One region of the Paenibacillus sp. MABNR03 genome, then DNA from elsewhere that is predicted to be linked to it. Evidence: riboswitches for the same ligand, from Rfam matches in the RefSeq annotation. Region 1 holds a riboswitch; each other region holds the start of a gene.
The links. A riboswitch is a leader RNA that binds a small molecule or an ion and turns the genes downstream of it on or off. The one in region 1 is predicted to bind thiamine pyrophosphate.
Positions count from the first base shown of each region.

Region 2: it holds a riboswitch for thiamine pyrophosphate, as region 1 does, so the genes downstream of both, AAIH57_RS24700 (ABC transporter substrate-binding protein) here and thiC (phosphomethylpyrimidine synthase ThiC) in region 1, are expected to answer to the same signal.
Region 3: it holds a riboswitch for thiamine pyrophosphate, as region 1 does, so the genes downstream of both, AAIH57_RS09530 (ABC transporter ATP-binding protein) here and thiC (phosphomethylpyrimidine synthase ThiC) in region 1, are expected to answer to the same signal.

Region 1 covers NZ_JBCIYR010000009.1:63,199-68,025, forward strand. Annotated here, with positions in the region: gene AAIH57_RS27250 (hypothetical protein) at 1-394, shown strand, start outside; gene AAIH57_RS27255 (hypothetical protein) at 466-717, opposite strand; gene thiC (phosphomethylpyrimidine synthase ThiC) at 936-2,696, opposite strand; TPP riboswitch at 3,098-3,211, opposite strand; gene AAIH57_RS27265 (IclR family transcriptional regulator) at 3,338-4,081, opposite strand; gene AAIH57_RS27270 (alpha/beta hydrolase) at 4,445-4,827, shown strand, end outside.
Region 2 covers NZ_JBCIYR010000006.1:96,037-100,863, forward strand. Annotated here, with positions in the region: gene AAIH57_RS24680 (TatD family hydrolase) at 1-73, opposite strand, end outside; gene AAIH57_RS24685 (ABC transporter ATP-binding protein) at 172-981, opposite strand; gene AAIH57_RS24690 (ABC transporter permease) at 1,124-1,882, opposite strand; gene AAIH57_RS24695 (MTH1187 family thiamine-binding protein) at 1,882-2,172, opposite strand; gene AAIH57_RS24700 (ABC transporter substrate-binding protein) at 2,207-3,247, opposite strand; TPP riboswitch at 3,561-3,673, opposite strand; gene AAIH57_RS24705 (phospholipase D-like domain-containing protein) at 4,158-4,827, shown strand, end outside.
Region 3 covers NZ_JBCIYR010000002.1:171,932-176,758, forward strand. Annotated here, with positions in the region: gene AAIH57_RS09520 (ABC transporter substrate-binding protein) at 1-214, opposite strand, end outside; gene AAIH57_RS09525 (ABC transporter permease) at 307-1,119, opposite strand; gene AAIH57_RS09530 (ABC transporter ATP-binding protein) at 1,106-1,867, opposite strand; TPP riboswitch at 2,037-2,139, opposite strand; gene hisC (histidinol-phosphate transaminase) at 2,245-3,366, opposite strand; gene AAIH57_RS09540 (ATP-binding cassette domain-containing protein) at 3,391-4,167, opposite strand; gene AAIH57_RS09545 (ABC transporter permease subunit) at 4,192-4,827, opposite strand, start outside.

The DNA.
Region 1 (4,827 bases):
GTTGCAGAAGCTGCAGCAGACTTCCCAAGAATACATCCTTGCTTTTACCAACCCGGCAACCGTTGAAGGAACGATGACGCGGGTGAATAAAGCATTGCAGCAAGGTGAAACAAGCGGGCAGCAGGTTGCGGATACATCAAGAATAGAGGCCGTGTTAATTCCCGGTACATTTGAGTTGATTATGCGGGGCGATAAGGACGGCTATCTTGAGGCAGTCAGTACGGGCTTGCAGCAATTGGCTGCTCAGTCGCCAGACAAAATGGTGGTTGCCGCTCAGTTGTCCATGGCTCCCGCAGCAGCTCGCGCAACAGCAAATGCAGGTACGGAGATTTACAGTCCCCTGGCATCGCTTGCAACCTATTTGGAGCAGCACCTGAACATCGTTCATCGTTAGTTTTGACATGTAGAGCTTCAGCTGTGAAGTACTTTTGTTTCATGATAAAAAGACTCTCGAATGAGAGTCTTTCAAATGGTATAATCCATATGTACAGCCAATTTGTGGTGGGGAATAGGCTTGCCTCCAGTGGGAGGTGATCCTATGAACTTCTCTTTCAACGACGTAATCGTGTTCGCAATGTTAATTATTGCGCTCCTGACATACATCGAACGGAAAAAGAAGTGACCCGCCACAGGTTGACAGGCCTGACGGGTCACTTCATCTGAGCTAAGCTGCACTCGGAGGAATACCTGCCGCAAATGCTGTGCAGGAGTAGCCATTGGCCTGGCTACTCTTATTTGTCTTTACTTATACTCATTTTATTAAACATCTGTGAGACAATCAACCTATAACGGATAGAAATATCCTGTATTTTGACCCTCTATCTACTTCTTCAGCGAAGCAAACTGGTTCCATAACTAAAAGCCGTTCTTCTCCCAATAGCGGAGAGAACGGCTTTTATACATTCTAGACCGCCCAGATTGCGCTGTAACGTCGCCTAGGATCGGGTTCGGTATTCCACAGCCTTCTCCTGCATTCCAGCCGCCACAGCCTCATTCTCGGACAGCCCTTTGTCTGCGGCAAAGGCACGAATATCCTGGGTGATGCGCATGCTGCAAAACTTCGGTCCACACATGGAACAGAAATGGGCTTCCTTGGCCCCTTCAGCCGGCAGCGTCTCATCATGGTAGGACAGCGCACGCTCCGGATCCAGTGACAGGTTGAACTGGTCCCGCCAGCGGAATTCAAAGCGGGCCTTCGACAGTGCGTCATCCCGGCGCTGTGCACGGGGATGGCCTTTGGCCAGATCCGCGGCATGTGCAGCAATCTTATAGGCAATAACTCCCTCCCGCACATCATCCTTGTTCGGCAGGCCCAGATGTTCCTTGGGCGTCACATAGCAGAGCATGGACGTTCCAAACCAGCCGATCATCGCCGCCCCAATGGCTGAGGTAATATGGTCATAGCCCGGTGCGATATCTGTCGTCAGCGGTCCGAGTGTATAGAACGGCGCCTCCTTGCAGATCTCCATCTGGAGGTCGACATTCTCCTTGATCTTGTGCATCGGCACATGTCCCGGCCCTTCAATCATCACCTGCACATCATGCTTCCACGCGATCTGCGTCAGTTCACCGAGCGTAGCAAGTTCAGCCATCTGCGCTTCGTCATTGGCATCATAAATGCTGCCTGGGCGGAGTCCATCTCCGAGAGAGAAGGCCACATCATACCTTTTCATGATTTCACAGATTTCTTCAAAGTGGGTGTACAAAAAATTCTCCTGATGATGTGCAAGGCACCATGCCGCCATAATGGAGCCGCCTCTGGAAACAATCCCTGTCATCCGTTTGGCCGTCATCGGGATATAACGCAGCAGCACGCCTGCGTGGATCGTAAAGTAATCCACTCCCTGCTCTGCCTGCTCAATAAGCGTGTCACGATAAAGTTCCCAGGTCAGGGCCTCGGCTTCGCCATTCACCTTCTCCAGCGCCTGATAGAGCGGCACTGTTCCAATCGGTACAGGCGAATTGCGGATGATCCATTCCCGGGTGGTATGAATGTCCTTGCCCGTAGAGAGATCCATCACCGTGTCCGATCCCCAGCGAACCGCCCAGGTCATCTTCTCCACCTCTTCTTCGATCGAAGAGGAAACGGCCGAATTGCCGATATTCGCGTTGATCTTTACGTGAAAATGGCGCCCGATCAGCATCGGCTCACTCTCGGGATGATTAATATTTGACGGCAAAATGGCTCTGCCGCTCGCCAGCTCCTGCCGCACAAATTCCGGCTCCACTCCCTCACGAATGGCTGCAAATTCCATCTCCGGTGTAATGATGCCCTTTCTCGCATAGTGCATCTGGGTGACACATCGTCCGGATTGTGCACGCAGCGGTTTGCCGCGCAAGCCCGGGTACTCTTCAGCTCCGGCTCTCTTCCCTCCAGGTTTCAAACCGTTATCCTCCGGTTTGACGGTGCGTCCCTGGTATGCCTCAACGTCATTCCGCTCTGTAATCCAGCGTGTACGCAGAGCTGGCAGACCTGCCCGGATATCCGCATGGAATCCGGGATCGGTCATGGGGCCGCTCGTATCGTAGACACGCAGCGGCTCGTTATGCTCCACCCCTTGGGGAGTATTCGTGTCATGAAGGGCAATTTCACGCTCCGGTACAGCAATGTCCGGACGTGAGCCCTGAATGTACACTTTGCGGCTGCCGGGAAATGGCTGAACCCGCCCGGCCGCCCCTGTTTCCTTTTCCAACATATGCTCTGAATGGTTCTGTCCCGTTGTTCTGTTGTCCGTACTCATCGCTACCTCTTCCTCCTCGTTGGTGGTCCCATGGATTGATTAGTCCGTTTGTTGGCTTGCGCACCCAGCCCAATCATCCACGCATAGGTAAGAAAGAGCGACCACACTTCGGAAAAGAGGACATTACAGCAGATTAAGCTGACAGGCTATTGAATGACTGGACTAAACCCCATTCTCGCAGGCCCGCACATCAGGAGATGTAATCCTTCTTTGCAGCGGACGTTCGCCTGTTCACTGTATATAAAAAAAGCCGGTTCCCGAGGGAACCGGCTCATGTCCATCACCCATAACAAGCCTGATGCCATGCTCCCTCAAGTGGAGACATGCCAAAGGCAGTATTATGCAGGTGTTCGTGGTTATATCGCCGATTACTTCCCTACGCTGGTATGATCCAGATCAGGTGCAAAGGGTCCGGAATCTCATGCGATTCCGTCTCAGTCCGGACAATTCGGACTCCCCCAGTAACGTTAACAAGTTGCGGTATACGTACCGCAGTTCCATATTCAATTCATCATTCCAGCCCCGCCGGGCCGTCCATTACAGACTAGCGCAAGTCCATCAGAAAAACAACCCTTTATCTTCCACTGTATTCAAAATCAGGACAACATGAGGCCCATCTGCGCAGCCGCTTCCTTCAGCACAGGTGCATATTCATGCAAAGTTTCCTGGGACAGACGGCTAACGGGTCCGGATACCGAAAGTGCAGCAGCGATATTTCCCTTACGGTCCATAATCGGTACGGATACTGCAGCCGCTCCAGGCTCCCGTTCCTCGTAGCTGGTTGCATATCCATTCTCCCGAATATCTCCCATCTGGGCCAGATAAACCTCAGGATCGATAAATACCGGCCATTCCGGGCTATTCATCAATTCCTCCCGGTCCTCCTCCGTCGCAAATGCCATTAGCACCTTGCTGGATGCTCCTACAGATAAGGGAAGCCGCACGCCGACCGGAGCCACACGGCGGATTGCCTGATCACTCTGGACGGCCTGAATTCGTATCCGTTCACTGCCATCCCGAAGATACAGACTGACGGTCTCTCCCAGACGATCTCTGAGCCGCTCCATCGCAGGAAGCAGCAATATGGCCGGATCATCACTGCGGGACATATGGGCAGACAGCTCCCAGATTCGAATACCGAGTCGGTATTTCTCTGTGGCAGCATCACGAATAACGAATCCCCGCTCCTCCAGTGTAGCCATCAGACGGTGAACTGTACTTTTGTGCAAACCAATCTGGCTGGCAATTTCCGTGAGTCCCAGATCACTGCGGGTGGTAAAACACAATAATATATCCAGCGCCCGTTCCACAGCACGGACGGTTAATTTGCGGTCTTCCATGGCATAATGCCCTCCTCATGTTTCATCACATGAAACTTGGTTACATAAATTATATGAGAAACAATCTCATCTGTAAACCAAAAAGCGCCAAAACACAACCGGATAAGGTGTAAATATTTTCTTTTTATAAGCCTAAATCCCCTGCAATCTGCACCATCAGGAAATGTTACCCATATATCTTTCGAACTATATAACAATTGCGTAACAAATGCCTCCAATCAATTGACTTTAACTATAGGGAAACATACGATAAAGATATATAAAGACAAGATTTTGCTGCACATGCTTGTAAGGATAAAAAGACATTTTACCCGATCTGAACTCGTTGTTATCTTCAATTGATCTTAATAAGGAGGGGCAATCATGTTTCCGACATCCCAGAGCGAAGCCCCGCTGCAAACGAAAGTGTCCGATCTGCCCTCTTCGTTATCACCGAGGCTGATCCGGTTCAAACATATTATCGTAGCGTTGCTGCTCTCCGTTGTATTTTTTCTGCTCTTTTGTTTTATTGCACTACACGGCTATATCGCCTGGGTCTTATCCAATCCAACCGTAGCCCCTGTATTCTCCAACCCGATGCAGGCCAAGAATATGAAGTACGAAGACATCACGTTCCCGGCAGCAGACGGCAGCCGGACGATGCAGGGCTGGTACATTCCCGCAGACACCGAAGTCAACAAAACCATTATCTTCAGTCACGGATATGGTGCCAACCGGGAGGAAACCTGGGTACCGATGTATGACCT
Region 2 (4,827 bases), on a different contig from region 1:
GTCGCTCTTCTGGTGTGTATTGATCGAGATGAATATGAGCATCGATTAATGGTGCAAAAACTTGAGTATGCATGGAGGTGCCCCCCTGTAGTCTTTGGTCTTTCGAATAGTGATACGCAAAGGATGCTGAACTGGATCACCACTTTAGGTAAATACAACCAAAAACCCGTACTATGGAGATAGTCGGGCTTTCTTTTGTTCTTCTCTCATCCACTCGGAAATCTGTCGTTTGCGTTCAAGGAAAGCAGGTTCTTCCGTAATTTCTTCACGTCTTGGACGGTCAAAAGGAACATCTACCTCCTGCAGCACTGCAGCAGGTCGATTGGATAACACATAGATTCGATCGGCAAGCAGCAGTGCCTCTTCGATATTATGGGTTATGAACAGCACCGAGCGGCGGTTCTGTTCCCAGATATCAAGCAGCCAGCGCTGCATATCGCTGCGCGTCAATGCATCGAGCGCACTGAAGGGCTCATCGAGCAGCATCAGTTCCTGTGGGCTGAGCAGGGCACGAAGAAATGCAGCACGCTGCTGCATGCCGCCCGATAGCATATGCGGATAGGCCTGTTCGAATCCGGCGAGACCAACACTGGCCAACCACTTCCGTGCTTCCGCGAGTGCTTCTGCCTTGGGCGGAGCACTTGCCGATACTTCACCTGCAAGCAGCACATTTTCTTCAATGGTGCGCCATGGGAAGAGAGCAGGCTGCTGTGGCATATAGCTGATTTTACCCCGCTGTCCGGTAACGTTCTGTCCGTTCATCAGGACCTGGCCTGCTTGCGGTTTTAGCAAGCCTCCAATGATGTGAAACAACGTGCTCTTGCCGCAGCCGGAAGGACCAACGATGGCTGCGAATTCGCCCTGCTCCACAGTCAGGGACAATCCGTTCAGGACCGGGAGCTTGCTCCTGCGTTCCCGAAATGAAGCATGAACGTCCTGTACTTCCAGCGCAGGCAGATTCCTAGTCCCGGAAACGGACATAGCAGCGGGAGCGGGAGTGAGTGATCCTTCATTTGACCCCTTAATTGTGGTACTTCCGCTTGGCACTGTTTGCGCCTGTTCGTTATGTTTGAGTGTCATCTCGCATTCACCTCCTAACCTTGTATATTGCTTATGATGCGATTCAACGCTTCTGTGGTCGCCAGCGAACGAGCAGCTTCTCCAGCAGGGCAATGAAAAGGAAGAGCAGCAGGCTAAGCGCTACAATAATCATGATCGCAACGAATAGACGGTCTGTCCGGTAGGCGGACTTTTGAAGCATCATATAATAGCCGATCCCTTTATCCGCTCCGATCCATTCTGCAATGATGGCGCCCATCACGCTGTATGTGGCGGCAATTTTGACACCGGAGAAGATCGAGGGCAATGCGTGCGGCAGCTCCAGCTTCCAGAAGATCTGTCCGCGTCTTGCTCCCGCCATGCGCATATAATTCATCATTGCGGCATCGGTTCGGGTTAGACCATCCATGGCAGCAACAGCAACGGGGAAGAAGCAGACCAGGATAATGGTAATCAGCTTGGGCAGCAGCCCGAATCCGAACCAGATCAGCAAGAGCGGAGCGAGCGCGATGGTAGGTATATTTTGACTAAGGATAAGTAATGGATAGAGGGCTGATTTCAGGAATGGAATCAGATGCAGCACCATCGCAATCAGCAGTCCTACCAGTGTGCCCGCCGCGAAGCCGATCAACGTGAGCTGAATGGTCGCCCATGCATGCATGCCGAGCCGTTCTGCCTGGGATGCCGCTTCATGCGCGATGTCGGAAGGTGCCGGCAGCATCCATTTTTCAATGTGAAACAGGGACACCGCGCCCTGCCATATCGCTATAAAGAGAATAACCGCCACAATGGGCGGCCATACACTTTTGAAATAGGTATGCATTAGCGATACTTCTCCGTCAGGGTATCCATGCTGAAGCCGTTCGGGCTATGGGCAATTTTGATCTGGGAGATGATGCTTGGACTGCCAGCCTCCACGAGCACCTCGTGCATTTTGCGGACAACTTCGAGCAGTTCCTCCAGTTCTCCCTCCATCGTGGTGTCGAGCGGGTTGACCTGGTATTTCAAACCGGATTGCTGAATAACTTCAATGGCACGATCCACGTAAGGGTATGAATTTTCACCATTTGGCGTTTTGGGAATGACCTGAATGCTAAGCAGTGTGCTTGCCATGAGAGATCACGGCTCCTTTCGGGTTAGTTGTATTTTATTGAGGTAAAAATTCGTTCGTATACGCCTTGGATACATCAATCTGCTCATCGAGCAGTTTTTTGTCGAACATCCAGTCCGTGTAATTTTGCCATACTTCCTGTTTCTGCTCACCCCAGCGCGGAGCATCGTCCTTGTACTTAGGGCTGAGCCATTTTTGGCTTGCCAGGACAAGGTCCTTATCCAGATCCGGTACAGCCTTGATCAGAATGTCCGCAGCTTCTTCGGGATGATCAATAGCGTATTGGTACCCCTCGGAAGTGGCCTTCATAAACGCCTTAACCAGCTCGGGGTCGTTCTGAATGGTCTGTTCGTTCGTAACGAGTACAGGGGTGTAATAGTCCAGCGCGTCGGAATAATCCTTCACATACAGCATGTCGATGGGTTCTCCGCGCAGCTCGGCTTCAATTCCGGTCCAGGCGTAGAAAATCCAGGCAAAATCAATGTCCCGTTTCACTGCGGTAAAAAAGTCGGCATCGCCCATATTAATATTTTTCACTTTGGACACATCGGCGCCTTCGCCTTCCATGATGGATTGCATGACTGCTTCTTCCACAGGGGAACCCCAGCCGCCATAGGATTTGCCTTCAAAATCTTTGGGTGATTTAATGTTTCGGTCCGCCGGAGCGGCGAAACCGGACGTATTATGCTGAATGACGGCTGCAATGGAGACAAGCGGAACGTCCTGTGTACGGGCTTGTGTTACACTCTCCTGATAACTTACGCCAAAAGGCACTTCGTTCGACGCAACCATCGTATCCGCGCCCCCAGCACCCGGCTGCACAATCTCAACATTCAAGCCTTCCGCTTGGTAGAAACCTTGATCCACGGCGGCATACAGACCAGTGTGGTTTGTATTTGGGGTCCAGTCGAGCACGACTTTGACATCCTTCAGTGCTGCGCTATCCCCTTCATTGGTGTTTTCAGTGTTGCTGCTGCCGTTCTGTCCTGTGGGTGCTGCCTCCTGGCTGCCGCATGCAGCGACGGTGACCAGTGTCACACACAAGAGCAGGAGGCCGATCATTTTCCGCCATCTCATCTTGATTTCTCTCCTTCAGTTGTCCGGCCAGTGGCACGGGGTACTCCTTGGCTTCATATCCAAGCATGGTGCATAAATCCTTCGATTTATACCAGCTATGATCCGGATGGCATCCTTTTTTATACAAAAAGAAATTAAGAAAAATGTCTTATCCATGTAAAAAAAGAAGCCAGACCGATTTGGCGGCACTTTTTCTTGCAATATCAGTAAGTCAGCTTCGAAGCTTAATCTTTCTGATAACATCAAAAAAAGCGCCCCGAAATCCGGGACGCGTGCAGGCGTTAGAGAGGTGGCGTACAGCACATGGCTGGGCCTATTCAATATACTCCGATTCCTACGCTGGCATGATCCAGATCAGGTCTAAGGGTTAGTATCTTCGTGGGATACACTCTCAGCCGGCCAATTCCGACTCCCCTGGGAAACTATGAAGTTACGGGCATTACTAGGTGTAATTATAGGCCAGCGGGTGGAACGTGTCCAGTCAGGAACTGGATGGGATACGTAAATAATTATCGTGGCGAATAATATAAGGCGATCTGGCTTAGTGCAAAAGCATCGGATAGTGGGCCATAGCCTAAGTGCTGAGGATCTGGAAGGTTTCCAACAAAAACTTGGATCAAATCCGATGTTTGATATCTCGTCGCATAAGGGCTGCTTTCCCTATTTCAGCGATCAGCTTTTGATCGTTTGACCTTGACCGGGGTCGCTTGATTCATTTAAATAACATAATTTAGATACAAAAGGAGATAGTACTGCTATACAAATAATTATTTTTTACATAAAAATGGGGGCGTACTGAATGATCCTTAAAATCATATTCGCAATTATTCTGTCCTATTGTATCTACGTTTTTTTCACAGCTTACCTTTTATTTTTGGTTCCGTCTCCAACTACTATTGAAAATACGGATATGCAAAAATCGGTAACAGAAGGAAGTACAACAGATCGCGTATTACTCTTGGAGGACGGCTTTCAATCCGGTCAGGTGAGAATCCAGACCATTCGAGAGGCGAAAACAAGCATCGACGTGGCTTATTACTCCATCCAAAAGGGAAAAACATCTCAACTCTTTTTTGCTGCTTTATTCGATGCAGCTGATCGGGGTGTGCATGTTCGAATCATTTTAGACGGGATTTTTCACAGCATGCGCGGAGAATTGCGTGATATTCCAGATGCCATTGCAGCTCACCCCAATGTGGAGTTAAGGTATTATGAACCACTCCACATATTTATGCCATGGACATGGCATAACCGTCTGCATGACAAGATCCTTCTTGTCGACAACACATATGGCATCATTGGCGGCCAAAATATTGGTGATAAATACATGGCATTGCAACCCCAAAAAGACTATGTATTCGATCGGGATGTCCTTGTTTACAATCCAAACCATAATACGAACAGCACGGTTGTTGAAATGAAAAAATATATAGATCGGTTATGGAATCATCCATTCACCAAACCAGAAAAACATGCAAAACGTCAGCATCATGCAAAGGGGGTAAAAGAGCTTGCTCGGCTGGCTCAGTTATATAAAAAAGCTCGGGCTCAGAGCGATCCTTTTGTTAAAGTGTTGCCGA
Region 3 (4,827 bases), on a different contig from region 1:
AGGAATGGACTGCGTTCGGATACCAGTCGAGCATGATGGACAATGAATCATGGTCACCAGACGACGATCCGGTTGTTGTTGAATCTGTGCCCTGAACCTGGGGATCGGAATCGGACGATGATGGGTTGTCACCCGTATTGCCACAACCGCTGACGATCAACAGTAAACAGATGAGGGCAGGAAGCAGGATGTGAATGAGTTTCTTTTTTCTCATGGATAAATGGGCCTCGTTTCGTTCATTTTTGTTTGGTTCCAATCGCTGATATGTTTCAAAGAGATCGACAGGAAGGAGCAGCACTTGTTATCTCATTGCGATTGCCCTTTAATCGACTTTTCTCTGCCTGCATGGTCTGCATTCCGCTTCAATCCAAGGGCTCGCTCCAGCCAGGCAATAAGCACGAACAGACCGATGCCCAGCAAGGATAACAGCAGAATGGAGGCAAACATCGCATCGGTATTCATGTTGCTGGACATTCTGCGGCTGAAATAACCAAGACCTTTGCTGCCTCCGAGCCATTCGCCAATGGTTGCGCCGACCACGCAGTACACCACTGACATCTTCAATCCTGAAAAGAAAGAGGGGAGCGCAAGAGGTACCTGTAGCTTGCGGAACAGATCCCACTTGCTTGCTCCCATGGTCATCAGCAGTTCGCGCTGTTCCGGGTCGCCTTGACGGAGACCATCATAGGTGCTGACCACAATCGGAAAGAAAGCGATCAGAAACACCACAGCGACTTTGCTCCAGAGTGTGTAGCCAAACCACAGAATGAATACAGGAGACAGGGCGATCAGTGGAATCGTCTGGCTGATTACGATGAAGGGATACAGCGCCTTTTCAATCGAACGGCTGAGGTGCATGCCAGCGGCCAGTGCGCTTCCGGCAACGATGGACAAGCCGAAGCCAACTGCTACCTCCATCAATGTGGCAGGCAGATGGGTTCCCAGGAGCAAATGCCTATGCTCAACTAGAGAACTCGCTATTGATGTAGGTGCAGGGATAATGAAAGAAGGGACCCAGCCCAATCGCACGATGCATTCCCAGCCAGCCAGCATCAGGAGGAGAAGCACAGCGAACAGGGCATAGCGGGCAAACCATCTGCTGACGTTAAAGCTTCGCATGTAGTTGTTCCTCCAACCGTTGTCGCATCTGTATAAGATCGGGATCGTAGACCATGTCCGAGTGTCTCGGACGGGGCAGAGGCACCGTGATGTCCAGCAGCTGCCGACCGCCAGGAGTCAGAAGGACAATCCGGTCACTTAATAACAGGGCTTCTTCGATATCATGCGTGATGAACAGCACCGTTTTGCCGAGGCTTTCCCACAATTCTAGCAGCCAGCGATGCATCTCCCGCTTGGTCATGGCGTCAAGCGCGCCAAAGGGTTCGTCCAGCAGCATCAGCTGTCCTCCTGTCAACAACGTGCGAAGCAGGGCAACCCGCTGCTTCATGCCGCCGGACAGTTCGTCCGGGTAGGCATGCTCATAGCCGGATAAGCCGAATCTGTCGAGTCCGGCCATAATGTCAGCGCGCAGCTTCACCTTGTCCTGCTTCCTCGGGGCAAGCTCCGAGGGAAGCAGGCAGTTCTCCATAACCGTCCGCCAGGATAACAGCAAATCCTTCTGCGGCATGTAGGCGACTCGACCAAGTCGCTGTCCTGGCGGCACCCCAGCAATTTCGATCGTGCCGTCTGTCGGTTCAAGCAAGCCTGCCAGCAGCTTGAAGAGTGTACTCTTGCCCGACCCGCTGGAGCCGATCAGCGAGACGAATTCTCCCTTTTTTACACACATCGACACATTGGAGAGCACGGGGGAATGTCTCTGATCCGGAAAAGTAAAGGTCATGTTGTCAATCTGTACATCGTTGCTCATTTGGTTTCTTGACCCCCTTGGAATAAAAACTGCCTGAAAGGAAATGCACGTTATTTGCGATCTGTATGTAAGTAAACGCGAAAAAGCCCGCCCATTTCCGGAGAAATGAGTGGGCCTGTTAAGTTCAACCGATATTCATGTTCATATGAATATGAAAAAATCCGTTAACTGAAAGTCCGCTCCACTTCCCTCCGCTGGTATGATCCAGATCAGGTTCAAAGGGTCCGAATACATTCATTCGTCTCAGCCGCAAGGCTCCCCTAGTGCAATCGTTCAAGATATGCAGTTGTGTACACAGCATATATCACATTCCCGCGAGATGTAAAGAGGGCGGCTTAAAAGAAGTGTGCGTAAAGAAGTTAGGAAAGTGACCTATTCTAATTGTTTGAATGTAACAGTGAATCAAGCTCACCGATCAGACGGGCAATCTGTTCAGGTGTGCCAATCGTAATCCGAAGCCAGGAAGGCATGCCGAATTCGGCACCGCCGCGGACAGAGATGCCTCTGTTTAACAATTCTTTGGTAATCGGGCCACTATCCTGCAACAGATCCACCATCATGAAATTCGTTTCGGAAGGGATGTAGGGTAACTTCCAATGATCAAAGGACTGCATTAACGTTTCCCGTCCCTGACGATTGTAGTGCAGGCAATGAGAAACAAATTCATGATCATCCAGGCTGGCTGAAGCAGCGGCTTGGGAGGTGGCCGTCAAACTGATGGGCAGCTTGACCCGGTTAATGCCTTCAATGATGCTTTCATTCCCGATGCCATATCCAATTCGCAGGCCGGCAAGTCCATATATTTTGGAGAAGGTTCGCAAAATAATCAGATTATTATACTGCTCCAGCAGCTTAACCGTATCAGGATAATCTTCACTTTCCGCAAATTCATAATACGCTTCGTCCAGGACAACCACGACATGGGAGGGCACATGTTCGAGTAAACCAAGCAGGGCATCTGCCGTGAAAATGGTTCCGGTTGGATTATTCGGATTGCACAGCCAGATGATTCGGGTAGAAGCATTGATCCGCTGCCGGAATTGCTCCAGGTCCAGTGAATGGTTGACCAAAGGCACTTCATGAATAACCCCGCCTGCCAGCAGCGTAGCGCCCTTATACCAGTTAAAGGAGGGGACCGGAATGAGTGATTCCTCGCCGGGATTAAGAAAGGCTTGGGCGGTAAGGGTTAGGAGCTCGAATGATCCACTGCCAAATACCAGTTGGGAGCTACGCACACCCAGACGTTCCGCAAGTTTGTCACGCAGCAGTTGGCTGGAACCGTCGGGGTATTGAGCCAGAAGATCGGAGCTCAGCGATCTGACTGCTTCCGCTGCCAGGGGAGAAGAGCCAAACGGATTCTCGTTCGCTGCAAGTCGATCTACACTTTCCAGTCCCAATTCCCGCCGGATCTGTTCCATGGATTTGGCAGGTGTATAAGCCGGAATTTGATTTAACAGATCTTTAACAGGAGGAGAGGGAACGGTTGAGAGGGATTGCATAATCATACCTTCTTTCCAGTGGAATTAGATCGAGAATGATATCTGTTTCTGGGCTATCTGCTGTGGTGTCTCTTGTGGAGGAGTCAACAAGCGATTTAGAATAAGATTTTCAAAATGAGCAAACCCGCTGTCCCGAACACGTGGACGCTCCAGCGTAATTCGGGTATCCATCGTTATATGACCATCCTCGATTAACAGTACCCTGTCAGCCAGCGCAACCGCCTCACTGACATCATGAGTGACCAGAATGACAGTCAGATCTTCTTCTACCCACAAGCGTTCGATTAATTGCTGCATCTCAATTCGGGTCAATGCATCCAATGCACCCAGCGGTTCATCCAGCAGCAGTAAACGCGGATGACTTGCGAGTGCCCGTGCCAAGGCAACACGTTGTTTTTGTCCGCCAGATAATACCCCCGGCCAGTCACCTTCACGCTCTCCAAGTCCTACATTGCGAAGTGACTGGCGTGCATTTTCCTTGTTCTTGTCTGGGATTCCCAGCCGTACATTGTCGAGCACGGATTTCCAAGGCAGCAGTCGGGCTTCCTGAAACAGAAACCGTGTCTCTGGTGCTGTACTGCCAAGCTTTCTGTTGCCCAGCATAACGCTTCCGGAAGAGGGGTATTCCAGCCCGGCGATCAGACGCAGCAAAGTGCTTTTGCCACAACCACTTCGTCCAACGATGGCTACAAATTCCCCTTGTCTTACATTGACATTGATGTCGGATAGAATTGTCCGCTGATCATACGATTTCTGAACCCTATCTACTTGAAGAAAAGGACTGATCTGACTTGTGCTCATGGATCAATTCACGCTCCTTTGGCTTTACTTGCGGGATAGAGCCGGGTTCCAGCGCAGCCAGCGCCGTTCCAGCCATTTGGCGATGGTATCGGACAGCTTGCCCAGCAGGGCATATAGCAGAATGCTTAAGACGATTACATCCATCTGCATGAATTCCCGCGCATTCATCGCCATGTAGCCAATCCCCGCATCCGCCGCAACCGTCTCGGCTACGATAAGGGTCAGCCACATAATGCCAAGTGCATAACGAATACCCACGAGAATGGAAGGCAGTGCACCAGGTAGGATAACGTCTTTATAAAGGGACCAACGGCTGAGGCCATATACTTTGCCCATTTCAATCAGACCGGGATCGACCGATCGTATGCCGTGGAACGTATTCAGATATACCGGAAAGAATACACCCAGGGAAACGAGAAATAATTTTGCTTCTTCACCGATCCCGAACCACACAATAACGAGGGGGATCAATGACAGATGCGGAATGTTACGAATCATCTGTACCGAGGAGTCGGCGATCTTTTCCGCAAGGGAGGAGATGCCGTTCAGCACTCCCAGCAGAAAACCCAGACCCCCACCAATGAGGAATCCTCCCAAAGCTCGTCTGGCGCTAATACTGATATTGTTCAGTAGTTCACCGTTACCAAGCAGACGAATGAA